3 regions of the Pseudomonas sp. SMV7 genome follow, and region 3 is predicted to be linked to each of the others. Evidence: predicted binding sites of a transcription regulator. Region 3 holds the regulator's gene; each other region holds the start of a gene.
What was found. Region 3 encodes FliA, which starts transcription of late flagellar genes. Its sites were predicted from a motif close to CTAAAGTTTNNNNNNNNNNNGCCGNTAA; they were not measured.
Positions count from the first base shown of each region.

Region 1 (9,882 bases), on a different contig from region 3:
CTACCGGGTAGGGCAGGGCGGCCTGGCTGACCTGGAGCTCGGTCAGGGTCTCGCGAACTACCTGCTTGGCCAGGCAGGCGCATTTGCCACACTGGCTGGCGACGTTGGTCGCGGCTCGCACTTCCTTGTAACTGCAGCATCCTTCATAGATCGCATCGCGGATCTGTCCGTCGGTAACGCCGACACAAAGACACACATACATAAAGGCTGACCATCGTGGCTGGGCTTGATGGGGTGGAGCTTAATGTTAATGAGAATGCTTGTCAAAGGACTTTCTGGAAGGGCCGCGCTTGAGCGACCGGCGGTTGCTTCGTCGTGGGAGTCGGCCTGTCACCAGAAGCCGTGTATGATGGTTGGCCTTTGTTGGATGTCGGGCAGGCCCGTCTGGCCCGGCAAACGTTTTTCACCCTCATCAGGAGATTACAATGAGCGTACTCGTTGGTAAGAAAGCCCCCGATTTCACCGTGCCGGCCGTGCTGGGCAATGGCGAAATCGTCGACAGCTTCAACCTGGCCTCGGCCATCAAGGGCAAGTACGGCCTGGTGTTCTTCTACCCGCTGGACTTCACCTTTGTCTGCCCGTCCGAGCTGATCGCCCTGGACCACCGCATCCCTGACTTCCAGGCGCGCAACGTCGAAGTGATCGGCGTGTCGATCGACTCGCACTTCACCCACAACGCCTGGCGTAACACCCCGGTCAACAACGGCGGTATCGGCCAGGTCAAGTACACCCTGGCTGCCGACATGACCCACGAAATCTGCAAAGCCTACGACGTCGAGTCCGAAGGCGGCGTGGCCTTCCGTGGCGCCTTCCTGATCGACACCAACGGTGTTGTTCGTTCGCAGATCGTCAACGACCTGCCGCTGGGCCGTAACATGGACGAGCTGCTGCGTCTGGTCGACGCCCTGCAGTTCCACGAGGAGCACGGCGAAGTCTGCCCTGCCAACTGGAAGAAAGGCGACAAGGGCATGAACGCTTCGCCAGAAGGCGTTGCTGCCTACCTGAGCGAGAACGCTGGCAAGCTGTAATTGCCGCGCGCATGAAAAACCGGCCCTGGTGGCCGGTTTTTTTTTGCCGTGCTGTGTCGGCCTCTTCGCTGCGAGTACGATCTCAATCGTTGAAATCGCGCCAGCCGCCCAGCTCTTTCCAGCGGTTGACGATGCCGCAGAACAGCTCGGCAGTCTTCTCTGTATCGTAACGCGCCGAGTGCGCCTCACGCCCGTCGAAGTCGATGTCGGCACTCTGGCAGGCCCGCGCCAGTACGGTCTGGCCATAGGCCAGGCCCGCCAGGGTAGCGGTGTCGAAGCTGGAGAACGGGTGGAACGGGTTGCGCTTGAGGTCGTTGCGCATCACTGCTGCATTGAGGAAGCCAAGGTCGAAGCTGCTGTTGTGGCCGACCAGGATCGCCCGCTTGCAGCCATTGGCCTTGAGCGCCTTGCGGACGCCGCGGAAGATGTCGGTCAGCGCGCTTTCTTCGCTCACCGCCATGCGCAGCGGGTGATCCAGCTTGATCCCGGTGAACTCCAGCGCGGCTGGCTCGATGTTGGCGCCTTCGAACGGTTCCACCCGGTGGAAGTAGGTGTGCTCGGGGAACAGGAAGCCCTTTTCGTCCATGCCGATGGTGACTGCGGCAATTTCCAGCAGCGCATCGGTCGCACTGTTGAAGCCACCGGTCTCCACATCCACCACTACCGGCAGGTAGCCGCGGAAGCGCTCGGCCATCGGGTGACGCGAGCCACTGCTGCCCTGGGTATCGAGGTCGTCTTCGTAGAGGTCTTCGCTCACGCGTTCTCCTCCAGCAGGCGCCAGCGCAGTTTTTCGCCGGCGCGCAGCGGGACTACGGTCTGCTCGCCAAATGGCAGGCTGTCCGGGGCGGTCCATTCTTCGCGAACCAGGGTGATGGTATCGGTGTTCGCCGGCAGGCCGTAGAAAGCCGGGCCGTGCAGGCTGGCAAAGCCTTCCAGCTTGTCCAGCGCGTTACGCTGCTCGAACGCTTCGGCGTACATCTCGATGGCCGCGTAGGCGGTGTAGCACCCGGCGCAACCGCAGGCAGCTTCCTTGGCATGGCGGGCATGCGGGGCCGAGTCGGTTCCCAGGAAGAACTTCGGGTTGCCGCTGGTGGCAGCGTCCAGCAGCGCCACCTGGTGGGTGTTGCGCTTGAGGATCGGCAGGCAGTAGAAGTGCGGGCGAATGCCGCCGACCAGCATGTGGTTGCGGTTGTACAGCAGGTGTTGCGCGGTGATGGTCGCGCCGACGTTGGCCGGGGCCTCGCTGACGAACTGGGCGGCATCGCTGGTGGTGATGTGCTCGAACACCACCTTCAGCGTCGGGAAGCGTTCGACCACACGGCGCATGTGTTCGTCGATGAAGCGCTTCTCGCGGTCGAACACGTCGATCTCGCTGCGGGTCACTTCGCCGTGCACCAGCAGTGGCATGCCGACTTCCGCCAGCGCCTCGATGGCGGGGAAGATATTGTCGATGCTGGTCACGCCCGAGTCGGAGTTGGTGGTAGCGCCGGCCGGGTACAGCTTGGCGGCGTACACGAAGCCGCTGGCCTTGGCCGCGCGGATGTCCGCGGGGCTGGTGCGGTCGGTAAGGTACAGCACCATCAGCGGTTCGAAGCGGCTGCCGGCCGGCCGGGCAGCCAGGATGCGCTCACGGTAGGCGCCGGCTTCGACGGCATTGCGAACCGGTGGAACCAGGTTGGGCATGATGATGGCACGGGCGAAGGTACGCGCCACGTCGCCAACGGTATGGGGCAGGACGGCACCATCGCGCAGATGGATGTGCCAGTCGTCGGGACGCAGGAGGGTCAGGCGATCGGACATTGGGGATTCCAGGCGGGTCGAACTCAAGCCCCAATGCTACCGGAAAACCCCGGGTGGAGCACGGCTATCAAGTTTTCCGGCTGGCGTCCGATAGCCTGCAGGTAAGCCGTCAGAATTGTGGAGCCGCCCGTGCGCCAGCGTTACCTAGCCCTATTGACCCTGTTCGCCAGCCTGCCGGCTGGTGCGCTGACCTTCCAGACGCGCATGGAAAATATCGCCTGGAAGGTCGAGGGTGACCAGTTCGAGTGTCGGCTGGTGCAGCCGATCGACGGCTTTGGCAGTGGTGAGTTCGTGCGCCGTGCGGGCGAACAGCCGGTGTTCCAGCTGCGTTCGGACAGTAACGCGCTGGGTGCCGGCACCGCGACCTTGCTGGCGGCCGCTGCGCCCTGGCAACCCGGGCGCAGCGACATCAACCTGGGCAGCGTGCGCATGGCCCGCACCGGCGTGTTGTTCAGCTCGTCGCAGGGCCAGGCCAGCCGGCTGATCAATGGCCTGCTCGACGGCCGCAGCACCGTGGTGCGCAATTATGCCGGCGAGGCGGGCAGGCCGATGGAAGTGCGGGTGCTGCCGGTCAGCTTTGCCAAGGCCTACAGCGACTACCAGGCCTGTGCCGGCAAGCTGCTGCCGATGAACTATGACCAGGTGCGCCAGACCCAGGTCGGCTTCCCTGGCGGTGGTTTCGATCTGGATCAGTCGGCCAAGTCGCGGCTGGATGTCATCCTCGACTACATGAAGGCCGACCCGACAGTGAACCATGTCGAGCTCAACGGCCACTCGGACAACAGCGGCAACCGCCTGACCAACCGTGACATGTCGCGCCGCCGCGCACTGGCGGTAGCTGATTACCTCAAGGCCAATGGCGTACCGGAAGAGCAGATCACTGTGCGCTTCCATGGCGAGCGCTATCCGTTGGCCAAAAACAACAGCGCGGCGAACCGGGCGCGTAACCGTCGTGTGAACATCGAGCTGGATCGCGTCGCGGTGGTCGAGAAACCGGTCGAGAAAGCGGTGGAAAAGCCGGCCGAACCGACACTGCCACCGGTGGCTCCGGCCACGGCACCAGCCAGCCCGGCTGCTGCGGCGGCGGGTACCAAGGCTCCTTGACATTTCCTGTCGCATATTCCGTCGCCCTTCCGACAGTTCCTGTCGCTTTGTCGTCAGAAGCTGTCGCCCCACTGTAAATTTACTTGCAAGGTCGTTAGAATCGACGCTTTTCCGTACAACCCCGTGGAGTGATGGCATGGCGGACGTAAAAAAGGTCGTACTGGCGTATTCCGGCGGCCTTGATACTTCGGTGATTCTCAAGTGGCTGCAGGATACCTACAACTGCGAAGTGGTGACCTTCACCGCAGACCTGGGGCAGGGTGAAGAGGTCGAGCCGGCCCGTGCCAAGGCCCAGGCAATGGGCGTTAAAGAGATCTACATCGACGACCTGCGCGAAGAGTTCGTGCGTGATTTCGTGTTCCCGATGTTCCGCGCCAACACCGTCTACGAAGGCGAGTACCTGCTGGGTACTTCCATCGCCCGTCCGCTGATCGCCAAGCGCCTGATCGAAATTGCCAATGAAACTGGCGCTGACGCCATTTCCCACGGCGCAACCGGCAAAGGCAACGATCAGGTACGTTTCGAGCTGGGCGCCTACGCCCTGAAACCAGGCGTCAAGGTCATCGCCCCGTGGCGTGAGTGGGACCTGCTGTCCCGCGAGAAGCTGATGGACTATGCCGAGAAGCACGGTATCCCGATCGAACGCCATGGCAAGAAGAAGTCGCCGTACTCGATGGACGCCAACCTGCTGCACATCTCCTACGAAGGCGGGGTCCTGGAAGATACCTGGACCGAGCACGAGGAAGACATGTGGCGCTGGAGCGTCTCGCCAGAGAACGCCCCGGACCAGGCCACCTACATCGAGCTGACCTACCGCAACGGTGACATCGTTGCCATCGATGGCGTCGAGAAAACCCCGGCCACCGTGCTGGCCGACCTGAACCGCATCGGTGGTGCCAACGGCATCGGCCGCCTGGATATCGTCGAGAACCGTTACGTCGGCATGAAGTCGCGTGGCTGCTACGAAACCCCTGGTGGCACGATCATGCTCAAGGCCCACCGTGCCATCGAGTCGATCACCCTGGACCGCGAAGTCGCTCACCTGAAGGATGAGCTGATGCCGAAGTATGCCAGCCTGATCTACACCGGCTACTGGTGGAGCCCGGAGCGCCTGATGCTGCAGCAGATGATCGACGCCTCGCAGGTCAACGTGAACGGCGTGGTGCGCCTGAAGCTGTACAAGGGCAACGTCACCGTGGTTGGCCGCAAGTCGGACGATTCGCTGTTCGACGCCAACATCGCCACCTTCGAGGAAGATGGCGGCGCCTACAACCAGGCGGACGCTGCCGGCTTCATCAAACTCAACGCGCTGCGTATGCGCATTGCTGCCAACAAGGGCCGTTCGCTGCTCTGATTTGCTGGCGCATGCCATGGAAACCCCGGCCCAGCCGGGGTTTTTTTTGCCTGATGGAAACCTGCTGCGCTCAGTCGCCTCGGGGTGCCGTATCTTCTTCCAGCGGGCTGACCGACAATTGTGCACACTGGCGTTTGTCCAGGTTGCAAAAGCGCCATGTCCTGGGTGTTTGCAGCGGTTGGGCCAGTGCACGCAGGAGTTGCTGTTCCATCAACTGGTAAGCATCGGGCCCGGAAAACATGATCGTGACAGGTTCGCCATGTTCGGTCTCGCCGAGCCTGCTGGGTGCGCTTGGCGTGCTCCTGGTACCTGGCGTAGGTGGAGTATCGCTTGCCGTGTTATCCGACGACGGGTTGTAGAACGACTTGTAGTTGAAGTTGAGTGTCAGAAAAAATAATGCTGTCAGAAAAAACGGAAATCCTACCAGAAACCAGGTATAGAGATTCTGGCTGGCTTCGCTGAGAAACGGCAAGGTAGCAAGTGCGGAGGATTCGATGATGCCCGCGAAGATGGCAATGATCGTCAGCGGGGCGACAGGTTGTCGTTCGGGCATGAGGGCTGTCTCCGGCGTTTTCACCCATTGTTGCCTTACTGTGCCGCCCAACTAAAGACTGGACTGTTTCCCGGGCGACGAATCATCGCTGTCCTGCGCGCTGACGAGGATTTTTCAATGGCCCGGGTTGAACTTTTCAACTGCAAGCGTCGCCCTGAATGGGCGTGTGCCTTGAAAGACGGGTAATAGTATTTACTTTTCTGTTCAGGAAGTTTGTTGTTACAGACGCAGTAGTTATGTGTAGGAAATTTCTGTAAGTGTTGTAGGTTTCATCTGTTCATCTGTTTCTTCGGCAAATCGTCGCGCCATCTGCTGTTCTGTCGGTTATCGTGGCGTGCCAAAGCAGAACAATGAATGGATATCGCATGAATAAAGTGCTTATCGTGGATGATCACCCGGTCATACGCCTGGCCGTACGCATGCTGATGGAGCGGCATGGTTATGACGTCGTCGCGGAGACTGACAACGGCGTGGCTGCACTGCAGCTGACACGGCAACACCTGCCGGATATCGTGGTGCTGGATATCGGCATTCCCAAGCTGGACGGCCTGGAGGTGATCGCCCGCATGACAACCTTCAGCCCGGCCAGCAAGGTGCTGGTGCTGACATCGCAGGCACCTGGCAACTTCTCGATGCGTTGCATGCAGGCAGGGGCGGCAGGGTACGTGTGCAAGCAGCAGGAACTCACGGAGTTGCTGAGCGCCATCAAGGCGGTGTTATCGGGCTACAGCTACTTCCCCAACCAGGCGCTGCATGCATCACGCAGCAAGGGAGGAGGAAGCGAGACCGATATGGTCAATCGCCTCTCGGCGCGCGAGATGACGGTATTGCAACAGTTGGCACGAGGGCGTTCGAACAAGGAGATTGCCGACAGCATGTTTCTCAGCAACAAGACGGTCAGTACCTACAAGTCACGCCTGTTGCTGAAGCTGAATGCGCGCTCGCTGGTCGACCTGATCGAACTGGCGCAACGTCAGGGGCTGAATTGATCGCCAGGCCGTAAAGCCTCCAGCCAGGAGGCTTTGCCAGCGCTGAAGGGATGGGCCTACAGGTCGTAGTCGAAATCGGCCAGCTGTTTCTGCAGGCGCCTTTCTTCCAGCATGTTATCAATGGTGCGGCGTTTGCTGAGGTTGGTCTTTGCAATTTCCACCACGGGCTCCGCTTCATCCTCTGCGGCAACAAAATCATCTTCGATCGACAGGTCGTCTTTATCGCTACTCATGAGTCGCTCCAAGCCAAGGGGCCATTGGCCGTCCTTATAACCAGAAAGCAGACGCTGGTAAAAAAGATTTTTTCAATCGTGATGGGTGGTTTTCGCCTATCGAATCAATCGTCGGATGTCTTGTGCTTGTACTCGCACAAATCTTCGATCCGGCAGCTGCCGCACCGTGGCTTGCGGGCCTGGCACACATAGCGACCGTGCAGGATCAGCCAATGGTGGGCGTCGAGCAGGTATTCCTTCGGGACGAACTTGATGAGCTTCTTCTCCACCTCCAGCACCGTCTTGCCCGGCGCGATGCCGGTGCGGTTGCTGACCCTGAAGATATGCGTGTCCACCGCCATGGTCGGCTGGCGGAACGCGGTGTTGAGCACCACGTTGGCGGTCTTGCGGCCCACCCCGGGCAGCGCCTCCAGGGCTTCGCGGGTTTGCGGCACCTGGCTGCCGTGACGCTCGATCAGTAGCCGACAGGCCTCGATGACGTTTTTCGCCTTGCTGTTATACAGGCCGATGGTCTTGATGTACTCGCTCAGGCCTTCCACTCCCAGGGCATGGATGGCTTCAGGGGTGTTGGCGACCGGAAACAGGCGGGCGGTGGCCTTGTTTACGCCCACGTCGGTGGCTTGCGCGGACAGGGTCACGGCAACCAACAGCTCGAACGGAGTGGTGTAGGCCAGTTCGGTCTTCGGCTCGGGGTTGTCTTCGTGCAGCCTGCGAAAGATCTCCAGGCGTTTGGCGGCATTCATGAAATCAGCGTGTTCCTTGACGACGTGGGTGGGCAGGGCCTGTACGCAGGCGATTGTACAAGGCCAACAGCAGTCCGAGCAGTATCAGCGCACCGGGTGCCTGGCTGGCCAGGTGCAGGCCAGCAACTTCGCCCAGCCATTGCCGGCTGGCACCGAGCAACAGGCAGGCGCCCAGCACCGCGGCAAGGTACCTTGCAAGCAGGCGCCAGCGCCGGTGGTTGGGCAGCAGGTGTTCGGTGGCCAGGCATTGCAGGCAGAGCAGAGCGGGGTAGTGGCCGAGGGCAACCGCCAAAGGTAGCAACCATGCCCGCAGCGCCAGTTGCAGGCAGCTGGCCAGGGCCGCCAGCAGCAACAGGCTGGCCAGCGTGAACGCCCAGCTGGCCAGCCTGTGCCGCAGAGGCGCCAACAGTAACTGGTGCAGGCCGCCCATCAGCACCGCGCACGCGCCGATGATAGCGCCTTCGCTCAGGGTCCCGGTGGCACCCAGCAGCGGCACCAGGCTCGCGCCCAGCAGATGCAACCTATTCATGTGGGGAGCCCTCCAGCAGCACGCTGCGCTGCTCGTCGAAGTAACTCAGCGCCTCCTGCAGCGCGCTGATCACGGCCCGAGAAGTCACGGTTGCGCCGCTCAACTGGTCGAAGTCGCCGTGATCACGTCGCAGTGCCCAATGATCACTCAAGTGTCGATTCGCAAACTGCTGCAGCCAATTGACTTGCGGGTCCCCCAGGCGAGCACCCAGCCCGGGGCTTTCCTGTTGTTCGACCACCTGGCTGCCGATCAGTCGACCGTCTGTGGCAATGGCGATGCTCAGCACGATCGGGCCGGCATAGCCTTGAGTCTGGGTGACGACAATGATGGCGACCGGGGTTCCCGCCAGCTCGGCCCGGTACGCCGCCAGGATACGGCTGGTTGGCCGTTGTGCGGCGGGCGTGGGCAGCGGGTGGTCCAGTGGCTGGTTGTCGTAGCTACCGTCAGGCAGCACCGCCAGCCGTTCACGGCTTTGCAGCTGTTTTGCGGCGTCGACGATGGCCGGGCTGGTCCAGTGTCGCCAGGCCAAGGTAACCGACACCGCCAGTGCCGCAACCAGCAGCAACAGCCCTGCTTCACGGGCCAGGCGACTCATGGGGCAGCCTGCTGGCGTTGCGCCGTCAGGCGTTCGAGGCTCGGTACCACAAGGTTCATCAACAGGATGGCGAACGCCGTGCCATCCGGATAGCTGCCCCAGGTGCGAATCAGGTAGATCAACACGCCCGCGCCGACGCCGAACAGCAGTCTGGCCCGCTCATGCCGTGGGCCGGACACCGGTTCGGTGGCGATGAAGAACGCCGCCATCATGGTCGAGCCGGACAACAGGTGCAGCAAGGGGGAACCGTTGGAGTCCGAGCCCGACCCGTTCCAGGCCAGCAGGCTGAACAGAAACAGGCCTGCCAGCAGACCGATCGGCGCATGCCAGCTGATTACCTTGCGCTGCAGCAGGAACAGGCCGCCGAGCAGGAACGCCAGGTTTACCCATTCGTTGCCGCGCCCACCCATGCTGCCGAATCCCGGGTGGCTGGCGAACAGCTCGTCGATGGTCAGGCTGCGGTTGTGGCGCAGGCCGTCGAGCAGTGTTGGCCGGGCCCAGGCATCGATCTGGTCGCCACCGGCGAAGACCTGTTGCAGGGTGTCGAGCAGGCCGGGTGCCGGTCCGGGCCAATGGTTCATTTGCAGCGGGAAGCTCAGCAGCACGAAGGCATAGCCGACCATGGCCGGGTTGAACAGGTTGCGCCCGACCCCGCCGAAGGCCTGCTTGCCGATACCGATGGCCACGCTGGCGGCGGTCACCGGTAGCCACCAAGGCGCCAGGGTGGGCAGGGCGGCGGCCAGCAGTACGGCTGTCACCAGGGCGCTGCCGTCGTTCAGGGCCGTGCCCGGCGGTTGCCCACGCAGCAACAGCAGGAGTGCTTCGCACAGCAGTGCAGCACCGGTACACAGCAAGATATTCAACAGCAGCCCCCAGCCGTGCAGCCAGGACAGAACCAGCAGGCCCGGTACGCAGGCCAGCAACACCAGGCCCATGCTGGTGCGCAGCCGCGGA
Region 1 is NZ_JBKGGT010000010.1:59,384-69,265, reverse strand. It holds gene ACLEJP_RS14210 (bacterioferritin-associated ferredoxin) at 1-202, opposite strand, end outside; gene ACLEJP_RS14205 (peroxiredoxin) at 426-1,028, shown strand; gene rnt (ribonuclease T) at 1,111-1,722, opposite strand; gene pyrC (dihydroorotase) at 1,782-2,828, opposite strand; gene ACLEJP_RS14190 (flagellar protein MotY) at 2,958-3,932, shown strand; gene ACLEJP_RS14185 (argininosuccinate synthase) at 4,069-5,286, shown strand; gene ACLEJP_RS14180 (hypothetical protein) at 5,357-5,839, opposite strand; gene ACLEJP_RS14175 (response regulator) at 6,205-6,828, shown strand; gene ACLEJP_RS14170 (PA3496 family putative envelope integrity protein) at 6,885-7,061, opposite strand; gene nth (endonuclease III) at 7,166-7,804, opposite strand; gene ACLEJP_RS14160 (Rnf-Nqr domain containing protein) at 7,809-8,333, opposite strand; gene ACLEJP_RS14155 (RnfABCDGE type electron transport complex subunit G) at 8,326-8,928, opposite strand; gene ACLEJP_RS14150 (RnfABCDGE type electron transport complex subunit D) at 8,925-9,882, opposite strand, start outside.
Region 1: ACLEJP_RS14190 (flagellar protein MotY) is a predicted target of FliA. The motif match lies at 2,895-2,922, and genes of this name have one in related genera.

Region 2 (9,882 bases), on a different contig from region 3:
TCCGCCACTTCGATCTGCAGGGCATGGCCCAGGGCACGCAGCAGCTCGCCGCAGCAGATGGCGTTGGTCAGGTAGTCCTCGCCGCAGTCGCGGCTGTGGAACAGCACCAGGGTGCTACCGTCGTTGAGGGTGTAGGTTTCGCCGTCGTAGAGTGAGGCCGCGTGCTCCAGGCAGTCGCGGTAGCGCTCGGTCAGCTCGGTCAGGCGCGTGCGCGGCAGGCGACGCAGCTGTTCCTGGGAACCCAGCTGCACGGCAAGTACGGCGGTGAACTGCGGCTCGTCGGACTCGACCACGGCAGCCTTGGGGGTGTTGTCGTCGTCCAGCAGGCCGGCGAAGGCCTCGTCGTCATCTTCATCGGCCTGGGCAGCAGCCTTCACGCGCGGTGCGGCTTTCGCGGCGAGAGGGGCGTCCTGCACGTCATGGAAATGCTCGTCGTCCTCTTCCTCCAGCTCCGGCTCCGGTGGTGGCGGCGGCGCCAGGCGTGCGTGCAGCTGGCGGGCGATATCGCCGATCTCGTCCTGACGGTCGGTAGCCGGAGTATAGGGCTGCGGGTCGCGCAGCCAGACCCTCAATTGCAGCAGCGGCAAGGTGATGAAGCGGCCCTGGCGCAGGCTCAGGGTCAGCGCCAGCACCAGCAGGATGCCGGCGAGGATGCCCATGCTCTGCAAGCTGATCAGCATCGGCTGCTGGAACTGGCTCATGTCCAGGCTGATGCGCAGTTGCCCGGCAGTCACGTCCTGGAAGGTGATCTTGGTCTGGTACAGGCCTTCGGCCTCGCCCAGCAGGCTGTTGCGCGGGCGCTGGCCGGCTTCGGCGAGAATGCGGTTGTCCACGCTATAGATGGCGGCGTGGGCTACCAGCGGGTTCTTCACCAGGTTACCCAGCAGCACGTTGAGGCTGAGGATATCGTTGGCCACCAGCAGCTCGGTCGCCGAGGTGGCGGTCTGGGTGGTCAGGCTCTGGCCCAGGGCATCGGCCTGCTCGTGCATGGCCTGCTTGAATTGCAGGCCCATCACGCAGGCATAGATCACCAGCGCCAGCGCCACCAGGAAAATGTTGGTGCAGGCGATGCGCAGTGCCAGCGGCACGCGACGTTGACTCAGGGCGCGATAGATCATCAGGAAGAAGTTGTCTGGTTTGACGGGCGTGGGCCGGTTCACTGAGCTCGGCTCTTAATGGCATGAAAGTGTGGGGAGTATAGCGAGCCGGGTTTTGTCGGCAAAGTATCGTCGGCGCCCGATGGTCACGGAAAATCGGTAGAATGCGCATTTTTCATCGAAGTCGGAGCCAGGTTGTGCGCGAAATCGTCCTGATAAACATCACCGGTGAGGACCGTCCCGGTCTCACTGCGGCCATCACCGGCGTCCTGCTGCAGGGCGGTGTGAGTATCCTCGACATTGGCCTGGCCGTCATGCACGGCACCCTGTCGTTCGGCATCCTGGTCGACATTCCGGACAACGAAGTGGCGACTGCCTTGCTGCAAAGCGTGCAGGCCAAGGCCCACGAACTGAACCTGCAGGCCCGCTACACGCCGATTTCCGAGGCCGACTACCAGCACTGGGCCGACGGCCAGGGTGAGGCGCGCCACATCGTTACCCTGCTCAGCCGCAAGATCACCCCCGAGCAACTGCAGCGGGTGAGTGCGGTAATCAGCCAGTACGGCCTGACCATCGAGCGTATCGAGCGCCTGTCGGCCCGTGTCGCGCTGGATGCCCAGACCGGCAAAGGCAAGGCGGCCATCGAGATCTCCGTGCGTGGTGTACCGAGCGATGGCCAGGCCCTGCGTGCCGATTTCTTCGCCCTGGCCGAGGAACTGAGCATTGATATCGCTTTCCAGAAGGACGACCTGTTCCGCCGCAACCGTCGCCTGGCGGTGTTCGACATGGACTCGACGCTGATCGAAGCCGAAGTCATCGATGAACTGGCCAAGGCCGCCGGCGTGGGCGAACAGGTGGCGGCAATCACCGAGCGCGCCATGCGCGGCGAACTGGACTTCCGCGCCAGCTTCAAGGAGCGCATGGCGCTGCTCAAAGGGCTGGATGTCGGGGTGCTGGACGAAATCGGCGCTTCGCTGCGCCTGACCGAGGGGGCCGAGAACCTGTTCGCCGAACTCAAGCGCCTGGGCTACAAGACCGCGATCCTGTCCGGTGGCTTCACTTACTTTGCGCGCCAGGTGCAGGCGCGTCTGGGTATCGATTACGTGTTCGCCAACGAGCTGGAAGTGGTCGATGGCAAGGTGACCGGCGTGGCCGTGGAACCCATCGTTGATGCCCAGCGCAAGGCCGAGCTGCTGCAGAAGCTGGCCAGCGAAGAAGGCCTGGAGCTGGAGCAGACCATTGCCGTGGGCGATGGTGCCAACGACCTGCCGATGCTGTCACTGGCTGGCCTGGGCGTGGCGTTCCGCGCCAAGCCGCTGGTACGCCAGTCGGCCAAGCAGGCGATTTCCACCCTGGGGCTGGATGGGGTGTTGTACCTGCTGGGTGTGCGTGACCGCGACGCGCGCGGCTGATCTGCACATTCGGGGCTGCTTTGCAGCCCTTCCGCGACACCAGGCCGCTGCCACAGGTAATCGCATACCTCCTGTGGCAGCGGCCTTGTGTCGCGATGGGCCGCAAAGCGGCCCCAGCGATCTATCAGGCAGTCAAGCCTGCACAGGCAGCGCCAGCTGCTGCCCCATGCGTACCGCAGAGCCGGCACCCAGCGTCTCGGCCCATTTCACCTGCTCTGGCCCGAACAGCACGATAGCGGTCGAGCCCAGCTTGAAGCGGCCCAGCTCGGCCCCTTTTTCCAGGTGGATCGGTGCGCGGCTGGCTTCGTCGTAACGGAAGGTCTTCAGCTCGCGCTTGGGCGGCGTCACCAGCCCGGCCCACACGGTCTCGATCGAGGCGACGATCATCGCACCCACCAGCACCACGGCCATCGGCCCGCGTTCGGTATCGAACAGGCACACCACGCGTTCGTTGCGGGCGAACAGCTCGGGGACGTTCTCGGCGGTAGTCTGGTTGACCGAGAACAGGCGGCCCGGCACATAGACCATTTCGCGCAGGGTGCCGGCCAGCGGCATGTGTACGCGGTGGTAGTCCTTCGGCGACAGGTAGATGGTGGCGAACTCGCCGCCCATGAACGGAGCGGCCATCGCCGGGTCACCGCCCAGCAGTTCCTGGGCGCTGAAGCCGTGGCCCTTGGCCTGGAAGATGCGGCCGTGCTCGATCGGACCCAGCTGGCTGACGGCACCGTCGGCCGGGCACAGGATGGCGCCCGGGGTTTCGTCCAGTGGGCGCGCGCCTGGCTTCAGGGCGCGGGTGAAGAACGCATTGAAGTGCTCGTAGGCGCTCAGGTCTTCGACCAGGGCTTCGGCCATGTTCACCTGGTAGCGCTTGGCGAACCAGGCGGTAAAGGCGTTCTTGAACCAGCGCACACGGCATTCGGCGATGCAGCCGGCCAGGCGCGACAGCAGATGGTGCGGCAGCAGGTACTGGCTGATGATGAACAAACGGGATTTCATGCAGGTTCCTTAGACTTCTACAGGCGTGTCCGGGTGGTTGCCCCATTCGCTCCACGAGCCGGCGTAGGCCTTGACGCGTGGGTAGCCGAGGGCCTTGGCCACCAGGTAGGTGAAACCGGAGCGGCGGTGGGATTGGCAATGGGTGATCACTTCCTTGTCGGGGGTGATACCCAGGTTCTGCAGGACTTCGGCGATGTCCGGGCGGATGCGCAGGTGGTCGTTGAGGTCCATGCCGGCCGTCCACTCGAAGTTGATTGCACCGGGAATGTGGCCGCCCCTGGCTGCCAGCACTTTCTCGCCGCGGAATTCCTGCGGGCCACGGGCGTCCCAGATGACCAGGTCTTCCGCGCCCAGGCGGCTTTGCAGGTATTCGCGGGTGGCTGTGGGCTTCGTGTCGATACGCAACTGCACGGGGGTATTACCGCTGGCAGGCACTTCGGTGGAGAGCTTGTCGGCCGGCCACGCCTGGATGCCGCCGTTCAGGTAGTGATAGCGCTTGTGGCCGATCACATCGAGCAGCCAGATGAAGCGCCCGGCCCAGCCGCCACCTTCATCGTCGTACACCACATACACCGCATCGTCGCGGTGGCCGAGTTCACTGAACAGCTTCTCCAGGTCGGCCTGGGCCGGCAGCAGGCCGGGCGCAGGCGGCTGGCCAAGCTGGGTGCGCTTGCCTTCGACGAAGCGTGCACCGGGGATGTGCCCGCTGGTATAGCGGTTGCTACTGCTCAGGTCGACCAGGATCAGCTGTGGCGAACCGAGGCGCGGCAGCAAGTCTGCAGCTTCTATTACCAGGGGCAGGCCGGAAAAGTCAGTCATCCACGGTCTCCAGTTGCAAAGAGGGGCGATTGTAGCGCAAGGCTCAGGCCTTGCGGTTGGCAAACACCGACAGCGCCCGCTCGGTGCATTGTGCGGTCTTGGCGAAAGCCTGCACGCTTACCTCGGCCAGCGGTCGGCTGCCTTGGTCGGCCACCATCAGCATCAACACCTGGTCGTTCACCGCCAGCGAGCGCAGCAGCACGTGCTCGCTACTGAACAAGGCCCGCAGCGGGGCCGGCAGCAGCGCCGCGAACTGGCTATGGTTTTCCGGGGTGATGCGCAGTTGGCCAGCCTGGGCCAGCAGCTTTTGCAGCAGTTTGTTTTGCGACACCTGCAGGGTGAGGGCCCCGGCCTCCTTGGGCAGACCGGCGAACTGCTGCACACGCAGTTGATCGCTGGCCTTGTCCAGGCTCAGCAGCAGGACGCGCTGCATGCCGCAGGCCAACAGGGCTTCGAGGGCCTGGGTGGCCAAGTGCACGCCGTTGGTGAACGGGCTGGGTTGGGCCAGCAGGTGTTGGCACAGCTTGCGCCAGCGCGCCAGTTCGTCGTTGCTGGGCGGTGGCGGTGCCAGCATGTCCGGGTGCGGACGGCGCTGGTGCCAAGGCCAGATCAGCGCTTCGGCCGGGTGGAACAGGGCGTGCTGGGCATGGCGGCGGGCACTGGCCGCTGCCTGCTGGTGCACCTGCTGCTGCACGTCTTCCAGCGAGGTCTGCAGGTACAGCGCGGTCAACAGCTGCCAGCGCAGCAGGTGCGGGTTGTCCCAGCCCACCTGTGCTGCCAGGGCCAGGTTGTTGGCCAAAAGCACGGTATTGGCCGGCTGGTTGAACCAGCGACGCAGGCCGGGCTCGGCGTCCAGACGATGTTGCTGGCTGAGCAGGTCCGGATCGCGGGCGATGTTGAGCACCTGGGCCAGTTGGTCGCGCTCTTCCAGCAGCAGGCGATAACCCTGGGTCACCCACTGTGGCAGGCGCCAGTACTCTGCCATGGTCTGGCACAGCGTCATGATGCGCACGCCAAACAGCTGCTCCTCGACATGGGCGGCGTCTTCGCCCTTGTGGATAACCCGCAATTCCCAGGTGTCGAGCAGCTTGGGGTAGGCCAGCGCCAGCGGCCACAGTGGTGCCAGGAACAGCAGGCTACCCCAGTGAATTTCCTGCCACAGGCGTGCCAGGCGGCTGGCGAACAGGCCGCTGGCCTGCTGCGAGGCGTGCTGGCTGATCAGCTGGAATTGGCACAGTACCGGCGGGATCTCTTCGGCAGGCAGCGCAGGCAGACGTTTGAGCAGTTGTTCGCTGCGCTCCAGGCCCAGCCGGTTGAGTGCGACTTCCAGGCTCTCGGCCGGCTCGGCCAGGCTGGCATTGGTGGGGTGATTGGCTTCGCGCATCACCGATAGCACCAGCGCCGGGCTATCCTGCATCAGTTCGGCGATATCGCGCAGCGAGCGGCGGCTATCGTGGATCGCGGCCATGACCCGGTCGTAGCTGTGCTTCGGCACCGGGATGCGAACACTCTCGAGCAGCTTTACCCAGGCCTCTAGCGTACGCGGGGCCTGAGCGGGCACCTTGGTTTCAATTGTCATTTTGACATCAGTCCGAACTGGCTTTTCGCAATGAGTGGCTATAGTCTGGCGCAGTTCTGCCGATAAGTAGAAGAAGAGTTTTCAGGCTCCCGTCTCTTCCCCTGACCACGACAGCAAGTGCTTTGAACCTATGGCTAAAATTATCGGCATCATCGTCGTATTCGCGAGCGTGCTCGGCGGATACGTACTCTCCCACGGCAAGATCGCGGCGCTGATCCAGCCGTTCGAAGTACTGATCATCGGCGGTGCGGCCTTTGGTGCGTTCCTGCAGGCCAACCCTGGCTACATGACCATGCACGTCATCAAGAAGTCGATGAAGATGTTCGGCTCGCGCTTCAGCCATGCTTTCTACCTGGAAGTGCTGGGCCTGGTGTACGAGATCCTCAACAAGAGCCGTCGCGAAGGCATGATGGCCATCGAGGCCGATATCGAGGACGCCGCAGCCAGCCCGATCTTCGCCAAGTACCCGACTGTGCTGGCCGACGAGCGCATGACCGCGTTCGTCTGCGACTACCTGCGCATCATGTCCACCGGCAACATGGCGCCGCACGAGCTCGAAGGCCTGTTCGACATGGAACTGCTGAGCATGAAGGAAGAGCTGGAGCACCCGTCCCATGCGGTGAACGGCATCGCCGACGGCATGCCAGGGTTCGGTATCGTTGCGGCGGTACTGGGTATCGTGGTGACCATGGCCTCGCTCGGCGAGGGTGACCAGGCCTCCATCGGCCTGCATGTGGGTGCGGCGCTGGTAGGTACCTTCTTCGGTATTCTGGCGGCCTACGGCTTCTTCGGTCCGCTGGCCAAGTGCCTGGAACACGATGCCAAGGAAGAACTGAACCTCTACGAATCGATCAAGGCGTCGCTGGTGGCCTCCGCCTCGGGCATGCCGCCATCGCTGGCGGTGGAATTCGGGCGCAAGGTGCTGTACCCCAAGCATCGCCCGAGCTTTGCCGAACTGGAACAAGCAGTTCGCGGTCGCTGAGTCATGGAGAACAATCAGCCCATCATCGTCAAGCGCGTCAAGCGCTATGGCGGCGGCCATCACGGCGGCGCCTGGAAAATCGCCTTCGCCGACTTCGCCACGGCGATGATGGCGTTCTTCCTGGTGCTGTGGTTGTTGTCCACGGCCACGCCGGAGCAGAAGATCGCCATTGCCGGCTACTTCAAGGACCCGATCGGCTTTTCGGAAAGCGGTACGCCGTACATCATCGACCTGGGTGGCTCACCGCAGCTGGCCCCGGAAAAGACCATCAACCCCGAGGCCAAGTCGGAGCCGACGCCTGATACCAGCATCCAGCTGGACAAGGATCAGGTGGAGACCATGGCCGAGCAGGTGGAACGCGAGCGTCTGGAACTGTTGCTGCAGGAGCTGCAGAACAAGGTTGAGGAAAACCCGCAACTGCAGAAGTTCAAGGACCAGATCCTGTTCGAGATCACCCAGGACGGCCTGCGCATCCAGATCATGGATGCCGAGAACCGGCCAATGTTCGACATCGGCAGTGCGCGTCTGCAGCCTTACTTCGAAGACATCCTGCTGGCCATGGCCGACACCATCAAGGCGGTGCCGAACAAGATCAGCATCAGTGGCCACACCGATGCCAAGCCGTATGCCGGCAGTGGTGAGTTCGGCAACTGGGAGCTGTCGGCCAACCGGGCCAACGCTGCGCGTCGTGCGCTGGTGGCTGGTGGCTATCCGGATGGCCAGGTGGCGCGGGTGGTGGGTTATGCCTCGTCGTCGCTGTTCGACCGCAACAACCCGTTCAACCCGGTCAACCGCCGCATCGACATCATCGTGCTGACCAAGAAGGCCCAGCGCAATATCGAGGGTGAGCAGGGTTCGCCGGAGGCACCACCTGCCGCGCCTGCCGCGCCGGGCGCTGCGGCACCGGTTGTGCCAGGGGGGGCCGAGCAGGCACCCATGCAGCCGCGTGAACTGCGCCAGAAGCTGAACATCTTCGAAGAGGGGACGTTGAAGATGGATGAGGCCAAGGACCAGTAACCCCTACAGGGTCGCGCTGTAGCTGAAGCAAGCGCGGAACCTGTGGGAGCGGGCTTGCCCGCGAACACGGGCGAAGCCCGTGCCAACCACCGCGGTGCCTGCTTCGCGGGCACGCCCGCTCCCACAGGATTGGCGTGGCCCTTGAGCCTTGTGCAGTACCTGCGGGAGCGGGCAGGTCAGTAAGCGTCTTCCGGCAGGCTGGCGATGATCGAGCGGTAGCTGTTCATCCGTTGCGGTTTGATACGCCCCTCGTCCAGCGCCTTGAGCAGCGCACAGCCTGGTTCACGGTCATGCTTGCAATCGCGGAAGCGGCAGGTGCCGAACAGGTCGCGGAACTCGATGAAGCCATCTTCCACATCGCTGCGGCTGACGTGGCCAAGGCCGAATTCGCGGATGCCCGGCGAGTCGATCAGGTCACCGCCATTTGGGAAGTGGTAGAGCCGCGCAGTGGTGGTGGTATGGGTGCCCTGGCCAGACCATTCCGACAAGTCGCCGACGCGAGTACCGGCGTCCGGCAGCAGGCTGTTGACCAGCGATGACTTGCCCACCCCCGACTGGCCGACGAACACGCTGATGTGGCCGTCGAGCATCTGCTGCAGGCGTTGCATGCCGTCACCGTGGTGCGCCGATACTTCCAGCAGCGGGTAGCCCAGCTCGCGGTACACCTCAAGCAGCGCACGCAGGCCCGGGCCGTTCTGGTCATCGATCAGGTCGGCCTTGTTCAGCAACAGCAGCGGGCGAATGCCGGCATGCTCGGCTGCGACCAGGTAACGGTCGATCAGGTTGGGGTGCGGTTCGGGGGCCGGGGCGAAGACGATCACGATCAGGTCGACGTTGGCCGCCACCGGCTTCAGCTGGCCATGGTTGTTCGGCCGGCACAGCTCGGTGCTGCGCGGCATCTGCGCGACGATCACGCCGATGCCCTGGTTGCCCGCGCGCCAGACCACACGGTCGCCGGTGACCAGGGCCGGCAGGTTGGCGCGCAGGTGGCAGCGGAACACCTGGCCTGCGGCTTCGCCGTCCTGGGCCTCCACCTCTACCTGCACACCGAAGTGCGCGATCACCAGGCCCAGTTGCTCCGGCCCCAGGTCGCCACCCTCCAGTTCCTGCAGCACATGCTGCTCGCGTTTGGCCGCACGCGCGGCGCGCTCGTTCTGGATTTTTTCGATGCGCCAGTTCTGGCGGCGGTTGAGCTGGCGTTTGGCCATGAAGGTTCCGTGCGTGGTGGGGCAGGTTGAAAACGGCAGGCAGTTTAGCACGCCAGGCGCCGGACCATTTCGCTTACCTGCGTGGCGTGAATGGGCGTGCCCTGGCCACTGCGCTACTATGAACGCCTATAGGAGGAGCCCCCTGCATGCAAAACCCACAGAACCTGATCTGGATCGACCTGGAAATGACCGGCCTGGATCCGGACAGCGACGTCATTATCGAAATGGCCACCATCGTCACCGACAGCGAGCTGAACACCTTGGCCGAAGGGCCGGTGATCGCCATCCATCACAGTGACGACGTGCTGGCACGCATGGACGAGTGGAATACCCGCACCCATGGCGCTTCGGGCCTGACCCAGCGCGTGCGCGAGAGCAAGGTCGGCATGGCCGAAGCCGAGGCGCAAACCATTGCCTTCCTGGAGCAGTGGGTACCGAAAGGCAAGTCGCCGATCTGCGGCAACAGCATCTGCCAGGACCGCCGCTTCCTCTACCGGCACATGCGCAACCTGGAAAGCTACTTCCACTACCGCAACCTGGATGTATCGACCTTGAAGGAGCTGGCTGCACGCTGGGCGCCTTCGGTGCGCGACAGCTTCAAGAAGGGCAACACCCACCTGGCGCTGGACGATATCCGCGAATCGATCGCCGAGCTGCGCCACTACCGCGAACACTTCATCAAGGTGTGAGTCGAAAAGGCGCAGATATTGTATCTGCGCCCCCTTTTGGTGCCATGTGCAACTGGTTAGACTGCGCGCCTTTCTCGCCCGCC
Region 2 is NZ_JBKGGT010000007.1:104,942-114,823, reverse strand. It holds gene ACLEJP_RS11180 (histidine kinase) at 1-1,160, opposite strand, end outside; gene serB (phosphoserine phosphatase SerB) at 1,295-2,509, shown strand; gene asd (archaetidylserine decarboxylase) at 2,642-3,505, opposite strand; gene ACLEJP_RS11165 (rhodanese-like domain-containing protein) at 3,515-4,324, opposite strand; gene ACLEJP_RS11160 (HDOD domain-containing protein) at 4,368-5,903, opposite strand; gene motA (flagellar motor stator protein MotA) at 6,034-6,885, shown strand; gene motB (flagellar motor protein MotB) at 6,889-7,902, shown strand; gene rsgA (small ribosomal subunit biogenesis GTPase RsgA) at 8,079-9,110, opposite strand; gene orn (oligoribonuclease) at 9,257-9,799, shown strand.
Region 2: motA (flagellar motor stator protein MotA) is a predicted target of FliA. The motif match lies at 5,942-5,969, and genes of this name have one in related genera.

Region 3 (9,882 bases):
GTTCTCGATGAATGCCTTGACCGAGCTGATCAAGGCGCTGGCCAAGTTCTTCGTGATCCTGGTGATTGCGGTGGTGGTGTTGATGAACGATCGCCAGGCTTTGCTGGCGATTGCCAACGAGCCGCTGGAGCAGGCGATCATCCACAGCCTGCAGGTGGTGGGCTGGAGCGCGTTGTGGATGGCGGCCGGGTTGCTGCTGATTGCTGCGGCGGACGTGCCGTACCAGCTGTGGCAGGCGCACAACAAGCTGAAGATGACCAAGCAGGAAGTCAAGGACGAGTACAAGGACAGCGAAGGCAAGCCCGAGGTCAAGCAGCGGATCCGCCAGCTGCAGCGGGAAGTTTCGCAGCGGCGGATGATGGCAGCGGTGCCGCAGGCCGACGTGATCATCACCAACCCGACGCACTATGCGGTGGCCTTGCAGTATGACCCGGAGAAGGGCGGGGCGGCGCCGTTGCTGCTGGCCAAGGGTACCGATTTCATTGCCTTGAAGATTCGCGAAATTGGCGTGGAGCACAAGGTTCAGATTCTTGAGTCGCCGGCTTTGGCGCGGGCGATCTATTACTCCACCGAGCTGGAGCAGGAAATTCCTGCCGGCTTGTACCTGGCGGTGGCGCAGGTACTGGCCTATGTGTTCCAGATTCGTCAGTACCGGGCTGGCAAGGGTAAGCGGCCAGAGCCGTTGAAGGAAGATCTGCCGATTCCACCGGACCTGCGGCGTGACAGCTGACAGGTGAGCATTTGGCGCCTGTGAGACCGAGCGCCGCCCGCGCGGCGCTCGGTCTCACTGCCGCTAATTCCCTAAATCCGGACAAAGTTGGAAAGCTTCTTGCAAAGCCACGCCCAGGCGCCCCCCGGGCGTCAAAGTTTTGCATCAAGAGGACTCGCGGTGGATCGCACTCAGTTAATCAGCAACGCCCGTCACAACCTGGCCGGCCTCGGTCGGGGCAACCTGGGTGTGCCGCTGTTGTTGCTGGTCATGTTGGCAATGATGATGTTGCCGATACCACCGTTCCTGCTCGACGTGTTCTTCACTTTCAACATCGCCCTGTCGATCGTGGTGCTGCTGGTGTGCGTATACGCCCTGCGCCCGCTCGATTTCGCCGCGTTTCCCACCATCCTGCTGGTGGCCACGCTGTTACGCCTGGCCCTGAACGTGGCCTCCACCCGGGTGGTAATGCTGCATGGCCAGGAAGGCCACGGCGCTGCCGGCAAGGTGATCCAGGCCTTCGGCGAGGTGGTGATCGGCGGTAACTACGTGGTCGGTGCCGTGGTGTTCGCCATCCTCATGATCATCAACTTCGTGGTGGTGACCAAGGGCGCCGGGCGAATCTCGGAAGTGAGCGCGCGGTTCACCCTGGATGCCATGCCCGGCAAGCAGATGGCGATCGACGCCGACCTCAACGCCGGCCTGATCGACCAGGCCCAGGCCAAGCACCGCCGTGCCGAAGTGGCGCAGGAAGCCGAGTTCTACGGTTCGATGGACGGTGCCAGCAAGTTCGTCCGCGGTGATGCCATCGCCGGCCTGCTGATCCTGTTCATCAACCTGATCGGCGGCATGCTGATCGGCATGCTGCAGCACGGCATGAGCTTCGGCGATGCCGGCAAGGTGTACGCCTTGCTGACCATCGGTGACGGTTTGGTGGCGCAGTTGCCTTCGCTGCTGTTGTCCACCGCCGCCGCGATCATGGTCACCCGCGCCTCGGGTTCCGAAGACATGGGCAAGCTGATCAACCGGCAGATGTTCGATTCGCCCAAGGCCCTGGCAGTGTCCGGCGCGCTGATGGTCGTCATGGGCCTGGTGCCGGGCATGCCGCATATCGCCTTCCTCAGCCTTGGCCTGCTGGCCGGCGGCGGCGCCTACCTGGTGTGGAAGAAGCAGCAGAAGGCCAAGCTCGAGGCGCAACGAGAGGCGCAGCGCCAGCAGGACCTGCTGCCTTCGCCGCAGCGCGCGCTGGAGACCAAGGAGCTGGGCTGGGACGACGTCACGCCCATCGACATGATCGGCCTGGAGGTCGGCTACCGGCTGATCCCGCTGGTCGACCGCAACCAGGGTGGCCAGTTGCTGGCGCGGATCAAGGGGGTGCGCAAGAAGCTCTCGCAAGACCTCGGCTTCCTCATGCCGACCGTGCACATCCGTGACAACCTCGACCTGCAGCCCAGCGCCTATCGCCTGACCCTGATGGGGGTGATCCTGGCCGAGGCGGAGATCTACCCGGACCGCGAACTGGCCATCAACCCGGGGCAGGTGTTCGGCACCCTCAACGGGATTGCCGCGCGCGACCCGGCGTTTGGCCTGGAAGCGGTGTGGATCGACGTCGGCCAGCGCGCCCAGGCGCAGTCGCTGGGCTACACCGTGGTCGACGCCAGTACCGTGGTGGCCACCCACCTCAACCAGATCCTGCAGAAGCACTGCCACGAACTGATCGGCCACGAAGAGGTCCAGCAATTGCTGCAGGTGCTGGCCAAGGCATCGCCTAAACTTGCAGAAGAGCTGGTGCCGGGTGTCATTTCCTTGTCGGGCCTGCTCAAGGTGCTGCAGGCGTTGTTGTCGGAGCAGGTGCCGGTGCGCGATATTCGCAGTATTGCCGAGGCGATCGCAAACAACGCCAGCAAGAGTCAAGATACCGCCGCGCTGGTGGCGGCAGTGCGCGTCGGATTGTGTCGCGCCATCGTGCAAAGCATTGTCGGCATTGAGTCGGAGCTGCCAGTGATTACCCTGGAGCCAAGGTTGGAACAGATCTTGCTCAATAGTCTGCAAAGGGCCGGGCAAGGTCAGGAAGACGGTGTTCTTCTGGAGCCGAGCATGGCCGAGAAGCTGCAGCGTTCGTTGATCGAAGCGGCCCAGCGCCAGGAAATGCAGGGCCAGCCGGCCATCCTCCTGGTCGCCGGCCCGATCCGCGCCATGCTGTCGCGTTTCGGTCGCCTGGCCGTACCGAATTTGCATGTGTTGGCGTATCAGGAAATACCGGACAACAAGCAAGTCACCATCGTTGCCACCGTGGGCCCTAACGGCTGAGGTAGTGGATAATGCAAGTTAAGCGATTTTTCGCCGCCGATATGCGTCAGGCCATGAAGCTGGTCCGCGATGAGCTGGGCGCTGACGCCGCCATCATTGGCAACCGCCGCATCGCCGGGGGTGTCGAGCTGACGGCTGCGCTGGACTACAAGCTGTCCGCCCTGGCCCCGCGTGTGCCGAATGCCGAGCTGGAAGAAGAGCTGCGCAAGACCCATACGCGCATCGCCACGGCCCGCGCCGAACTCGACCCGCGCCCGGACAGCAGCGACAACAACCGCCAATTGTTCGCCGGGCAGTCGCTGACTGCTGCCGAACCGTTGATCGAACCGCACGTCGACGCCCCCGAGCCCGCTGCTGCAGCCCCGGCTGCGGCGCCGGTCGATGCGCGCCTGGTCGATGCCATGCGCTCCGAGTTGTCCGGCCTGCGCGAGCTGCTGGAAGTGCAGCTCGGCTCGTTGGCCTGGAACCAGCTGCAGGGCAGCAAGCCGCAGCAGGCCACCGTCTGGCGCCGCCTGCAGCGCATCGGCCTGTCCGGCCCGATCGCCCGCGAACTGCTGGAGCTGACCGCTGGTATCGATGAGCCACGCCAGGCCTGGCGCATGCTGCTGGCACACCTGGCGCGCATGATCGAAATCCCCGAGATCGAGCCGATCGAAGAGGGCGGGGTGATCGCCATGGTCGGCCCGGCCGGCATGGGCAAGACCACCACCCTGGCCAAGCTGGCCGCCCGTTACGTGCTCAAGTACGGCGCGCAGAACCTGGCCTTGGTGAGCATGGACAGCTTCCGCATCGGTGCGCAGGAGCAGCTCAAGACGCTGGGCCGCATCCTCAACGTGCCGGTGACCTACGTTGACCCGGGCCAGTCGCTGGCTGCGGCGCTGGAGCCGCTGCTGCGCAAGCGCGTGGTGCTGATCGATACCGCCGGCCTGCAGGCCAGCGACCCGGCCCTGCGCATGCAACTGGAAACCCTGGCCGGGCGCGGTATCGCCGCGAAGAACTACCTGGTCCTGGCCACCACCAGCCAGAAGCAGGTGCTGACCGCCGCCTACCACAGCTACAAGCGCTGCGGCCTGGCCGGCTGCATCCTGACCAAACTCGATGAAACGGCAAGCCTTGGTGACGTCTTGAGCCTTGCCATCAGTCATGAACTGCCAGTGGCCTACCTGACCGATGGGCCGCGCATTCCTGACGACCTGCACCTGCCGCGCGGGCACCAGTTGGTCAGTCGCGCGGTCAATGTGCAGCAGCAGGACGAGCCCAGCGAAGAGGCGATGGCCGAAATGTTCGCTGATCTCTATCACAACCCACGGCGAGCGGGTTGATGATGAAGCGTGTGCAAGGTAGCTATGCCAAGGGGTACGCAGAATTGCCCCACGTGTGGCCTGGGTCCCAGCGAGACAAGGTATATAACAGACATGGGTAGCATGCATCCCGTACAGGTGATCGCCGTGACCGGTGGCAAAGGTGGCGTCGGCAAGACTAACGTTTCAGTGAACCTGTCCCTGGCGCTGGCCGAGCTTGGCCGCAGGGTCATGCTGCTTGACGCCGACCTGGGCCTGGCCAACGTCGACGTGCTGCTTGGCCTCACCCCCAAGCGGACCCTGGCCGATGTCATCGAAGGGCGCTGCGAGCTGCGCGACGTGATGCTGCAGGGCCCTGGCGGCGTGCGCATCGTGCCGGCAGCCTCGGGCACGCAGAGCATGGTGCACCTGGCGCCGGCCCAGCATGCCGGGTTGATTCAGGCCTTCAGCGAAATTGGCGACAACCTCGACGTGCTGGTCATCGACACCGCTGCCGGTATCGGTGACTCGGTAGTCAGCTTCGTCCGCGCCGCCCAGGAAGTGCTGCTGGTGGTCTGCGACGAACCCACCTCCATCACCGATGCCTACGCCCTGATCAAGCTGCTCAACCGCGACTACGGCATGAACCGCTTCCGGGTGCTGGCAAACATGGCGCAGAGCCCGCAGGAAGGGCGCAACCTGTTCGCCAAGCTGACCAAGGTCACCGACCGCTTCCTCGATGTCGCCCTGCAGTACGTGGGCGCCGTGCCGTATGACGAATGCGTGCGCAAGGCCGTGCAGAAGCAGCGCGCCGTCTACGAAGCCTTCCCTCGCTCCAAGTGCGCTCTGGCATTCAAGGCGATTGCGCAGAAGGTTGACAGCTGGCCGCTGCCGGCCAACCCGCGCGGTCACCTGGAATTCTTTGTCGAGCGCCTGGTACAGCCCACCAGCGCGGGACCCGTGTTATGAATGCGAGTGGTTTCAAGATGTACAGCCGAGCATCGAAAGACGCCCAGTACGAGCTGATCGAACGCTACGCCCCGCTGGTCAAGCGCATCGCCTACCACCTGTTGGCGCGTTTGCCGGCCAATGTGCAGGTCGAGGACCTGATCCAGGCTGGCATGATCGGCCTGCTCGAAGTGGCCAACAAGTACGACGCCAGCAAGGGCGCCAGCTTCGAGACCTACGCCGGCATCCGTATTCGCGGGGCCATGCTCGACGAGGTGCGCAAGGGTGACTGGGCACCGCGTTCGGTGCACCGCAACACGCGCATGGTCAGCGACGCGATGCGTGCCGTGGAGGCCAGAACCGGGCGTGACGCTAAAGATCATGAAGTTGCTGCCGAACTCCAGTTGAGTCTCGATGATTACTACGGGATCTTGAACGACACCTTGGGCAGCCGCCTGTTCAGCTTTGACGACCTGTTGCAGGACGGCGAGCACGAAGGGCTGCATGAAGATGGCGCCAGTGGCCATGTCGAGCCTGCGCGTGGCCTGGAGGACGAGCGCTTCCAGGCTGCCCTGACCGAGGCCATCGCCAACCTGCCGGAGCGTGAGCGCCTGGTGCTGGCGCTGTACTACGACGAAGAGCTGAACCTCAAGGAAATCGGTGAGGTACTTGGGGTCAGCGAGTCGCGGGTCAGCCAGTTGCACAGCCAGTGTGCCGCGCGCCTGCGCAGCCGCCTGGGGGAATGGCGGGCGCGTTGAACCCGGTGTCGTTGCAGTCGTTTTCCACGTGCGTTTTCCATGTTGCACCGATTTGATTGAATGCGCGCTCGCAGCCGGGCGCGTTTGAGACTGCTTGGAGGTCTACTTGAACAAAGACATGAAAATCCTCATCGTTGACGATTTTTCGACGATGCGGCGGATCATCAAGAACCTGTTGCGTGATCTGGGCTTCACCAACACCGAAGAAGCCGATGACGGCACCACGGCGCTGCCGATGCTGGAAAACGGCCATTACGACTTCCTGGTAACCGACTGGAACATGCCCGGCATGTCCGGCATCGACCTGCTGCGTAAAGTCCGTGCCAGCGACAAGCTGAAAGCCATGCCGGTACTGATGGTGACCGCCGAGGCCAAGCGCGACCAGATCATTGAAGCGGCCCAGGCCGGCGTCAATGGCTATGTGGTCAAGCCGTTCACCGCCCAGGTTCTCAAAGAAAAGATCGAGAAGATCTTCGAACGCGTCAACGGCTGAGTCACGTCAGGGGGGCGCCATGGATTCATCACAAACGTCTTTGGGCGAGTTCGAATCGACCCTGAAGAAGCATGCCCAGGAATTGGTCGCGAGCCTCGAGCACGGCCGTTTCGGCGAGGCGGTACAGCTGATCCACGAACTGAACCAGACCCGCGACCGCGGCCTGTACCAGGAAGTCGGCAAGCTGACCCGCGAGCTGCACAGCGCCATCGTCAGTTTCCAGATCGACCCGACCATGCCGCAGGCCGAGGAGGTGTCGCAGATAACCGACGCCACCGAGCGCCTGTCCTATGTGGTCAGGCTGACCGAGGGCGCGGCCAACCGCACCATGGACCTGGTCGAGGAAAGCACCCCTGTGCTCAACGACCTGGCCAGCGAGGCCAGCGCCCTGAGCAGCGACTGGCAACGCTTCATGCGTCGCGAGGTCGCTGCGCCGGAGTTCCGTGACCTGGTGAAACGCGTTGACAGTTTCCTGACGCACAGCGCCGAAGGTAACCGCAAGGTCGCCGGCCACCTCAACGACATTCTGCTGGCCCAGGACTATCAGGACCTGACCGGCCAGGTGATCAAGCGCGTCACCGCGCTGGTGACCGAGGTGGAAAGCAACCTGCTGAAACTGGTGCTGATGGCCAGCCAGGTCGACCGCTTTGCCGGCATCCAGCATGACCACGATCAGCTGCGCGCAGAAAAAGATCGAGAAAAACATCCGACTCGGGGTGAAGGTCCGCAGATTCATGCCGATAAGCGTGAAGACGTCGTGTCCGGTCAGGACGATGTCGATGATCTGCTGTCCAGCCTGGGTTTTTAAGGAGCACCTTTGATGAGCTTCGGCGCCGATGAAGAAATCCTCCAGGATTTCCTGGTAGAAGCCGGCGAAATTCTTGAGCAACTGTCCGAGCAACTGGTCGAGCTGGAAAGCCGACCCGACGATGCCGACCTGCTCAATGCGATCTTTCGCGGTTTCCACACTGTAAAAGGGGGCGCCGGCTTCCTCCAGCTGAACGAGCTGGTGGAGTGCTGCCATATCGCCGAGAACGTCTTCGATATCCTGCGCAAGGGTGAGCGCCGGGTCGATGCGGAACTGATGGACGTGGTGCTCGAGGCACTGGACACGGTCAACAGCATGTTTGGCCAGGTGCGCGAGCGCAGCGAAGTGACCCCGGCCACCCCCGAGCTGCTGGCGGCTTTGTCGCGTCTGGCCGAGCCGGGCGCTGCGCAAGAAGCCCAAGCGCCTGCCGCTGCCGCGCCGGAGCCGGTTGTCGAAGTTGCCGCCGGGGAGCCGGACATCACCGACAGCGAGTTTGAGCAGTTGCTCGACTCGCTCGATGCGGTCAAGGCCCAGGCAGCGGCCGACGACCAGCTGCACGGCGAGACCGTCAGCGCTGGCAGCACTGAAGGTGACGAAATCACCGATGCCGAGTTCGAATCGCTGCTCGACCAGTTGCACGGCAAAGGCCAGTTCAGTGCCGAGCTTGCCGCGCCAGCGGTTGCCAGCGCGCCGGAAGCGGCCAGCGACGAAATTACCGACGCCGAATTCGAATCGCTGCTCGACCAGTTGCATGGCAAGGGCACGTTCCAGGCCGATGCCTTGCCTGCGGCCAAGGCATCGGCGCCTGCCGCTGCCGAGCCCGCTGCCGGTGGCGACGAAATCAGCGAGCACGAGTTCGAGGCGCTGCTGGACCAGTTGCACGGCAAGGGCAAGTTCAACGGCGAAGTGGCCGCTGCCGAAGCCCCTGTCGCAGCCAAGGTGCAGGCGCCGGTTGCGCCCAAGGCCGACAGCCAGCCAGTAGCCAAACCTGCTGCAGCTGCCGCGCCTGCGCCGGCACCTGCCAGCAAGCCTGCCGCAGCGCCACGCGCGCCGGCTCCGGCTGCCGACAAACACGCTGCCAGCGAAGCGGAAACCACCGTGCGGGTCGACACTGCGCGCCTGGACGAGATCATGAACATGGTCGGTGAACTGGTGCTGGTGCGTAACCGCCTGGTGCGCCTGGGCCTGAACAGCGGCGACGAGGCCATGTCCAAGGCCGTGTCGAACCTCGACGTGGTCACCGCCGACCTGCAGACCGCGGTGATGAAAACCCGCATGCAGCCGATCAAGAAAGTCTTCGGCCGCTTCCCACGCCTGGTGCGTGACCTGGCCCGGCAGTTGAAGAAAGAGATCAACCTGGAGCTGGTCGGCGAAGACACCGACCTCGACAAGAACCTGGTCGAAGCCCTGGCCGACCCGCTGGTGCACCTGGTGCGCAACGCGGTCGACCACGGTGTGGAAATGCCCGAGGAGCGCGAGGCCGCTGGCAAGCCGCGTACCGGCCGGGTGGTGCTGTCGGCCGAACAGGAAGGCGACCACATCCTGTTGTCGATCTCTGACGACGGCAAGGGCATGGACCCCAACATCCTGCGCGCCAAGGCCGTGGAAAAGGGCCTGATGGACAAGGACGCCGCCGAGCGCCTCAGCGAATCGGATTGCTACAACCTGATCTTCGCCCCGGGCTTCTCGACCAAGACGGAGATTTCCGACGTGTCTGGCCGTGGTGTCGGCATGGACGTGGTGAAGACCAAGATCTCCCAGCTCAACGGCTCGATCAACATCTTCTCGGCCAAGGGCCAGGGCTCGAAGATCGTCATCAAGGTGCCGCTGACCTTGGCGATCATGCCCACGCTGATGGTGATGCTGGGCAACCAGGCGTTCGCCTTCCCGCTGGTCAACGTCAACGAGATCTTCCATCTCGACCTGTCGCGCACCAATGTGGTCGACGGCCAGGAAGTGGTGATCGTGCGCGACAAGGCATTGCCGCTGTTCTACCTCAAGCGCTGGCTGGTCCAGGGCCAGGTGCACGAAGAGCAGCACGAAGGCCATGTGGTGATCCTCTCGGTCGGCACCCAGCGCATCGGCTTTGTCGTCGATCAACTGGTTGGCCAGGAAGAAGTGGTCATCAAGCCGCTGGGCAAGATGCTGCAAGGCACTCCGGGCATGTCCGGGGCCACCATCACCGGCGACGGTCGCATCGCGTTGATTCTCGACGTCCCGAGCATGCTCAAGCGTTACGCCGCACGGCGTATTTGATTTCGGTGGCGCACCCTGGCGGGTTGCGCCGCCTAACGGAGTGTTTATGGCAGTCAAGGTCCTGGTGGTGGATGATTCCGGTTTCTTCCGCCGCCGCGTCTCGGAAATCCTCTCGGCGGATCCAACGATCCAGGTGGTGGGTACCGCGACCAACGGCAGGGAAGCAATCGACCAGGCGCTGGCGCTCAAGCCCGATGTCATCACCATGGACTACGAAATGCCCATGATGGACGGCATCACGGCGGTGCGGCACATCATGCAGCGCTGTCCGACGCCGGTGTTGATGTTCTCGTCGCTGACCCATGAAGGCGCCCGGGTCA
Region 3 is NZ_JBKGGT010000014.1:17,380-27,261, reverse strand. It holds gene flhB (flagellar biosynthesis protein FlhB) at 1-730, shown strand, start outside; gene flhA (flagellar biosynthesis protein FlhA) at 890-3,019, shown strand; gene flhF (flagellar biosynthesis protein FlhF) at 3,031-4,341, shown strand; gene fleN (flagellar synthesis regulator FleN) at 4,426-5,268, shown strand; gene fliA (RNA polymerase sigma factor FliA) at 5,265-6,005, shown strand; gene ACLEJP_RS17500 (chemotaxis response regulator CheY) at 6,124-6,498, shown strand; gene ACLEJP_RS17495 (protein phosphatase CheZ) at 6,518-7,306, shown strand; gene ACLEJP_RS17490 (chemotaxis protein CheA) at 7,319-9,562, shown strand; gene ACLEJP_RS17485 (protein-glutamate methylesterase/protein-glutamine glutaminase) at 9,609-9,882, shown strand, end outside.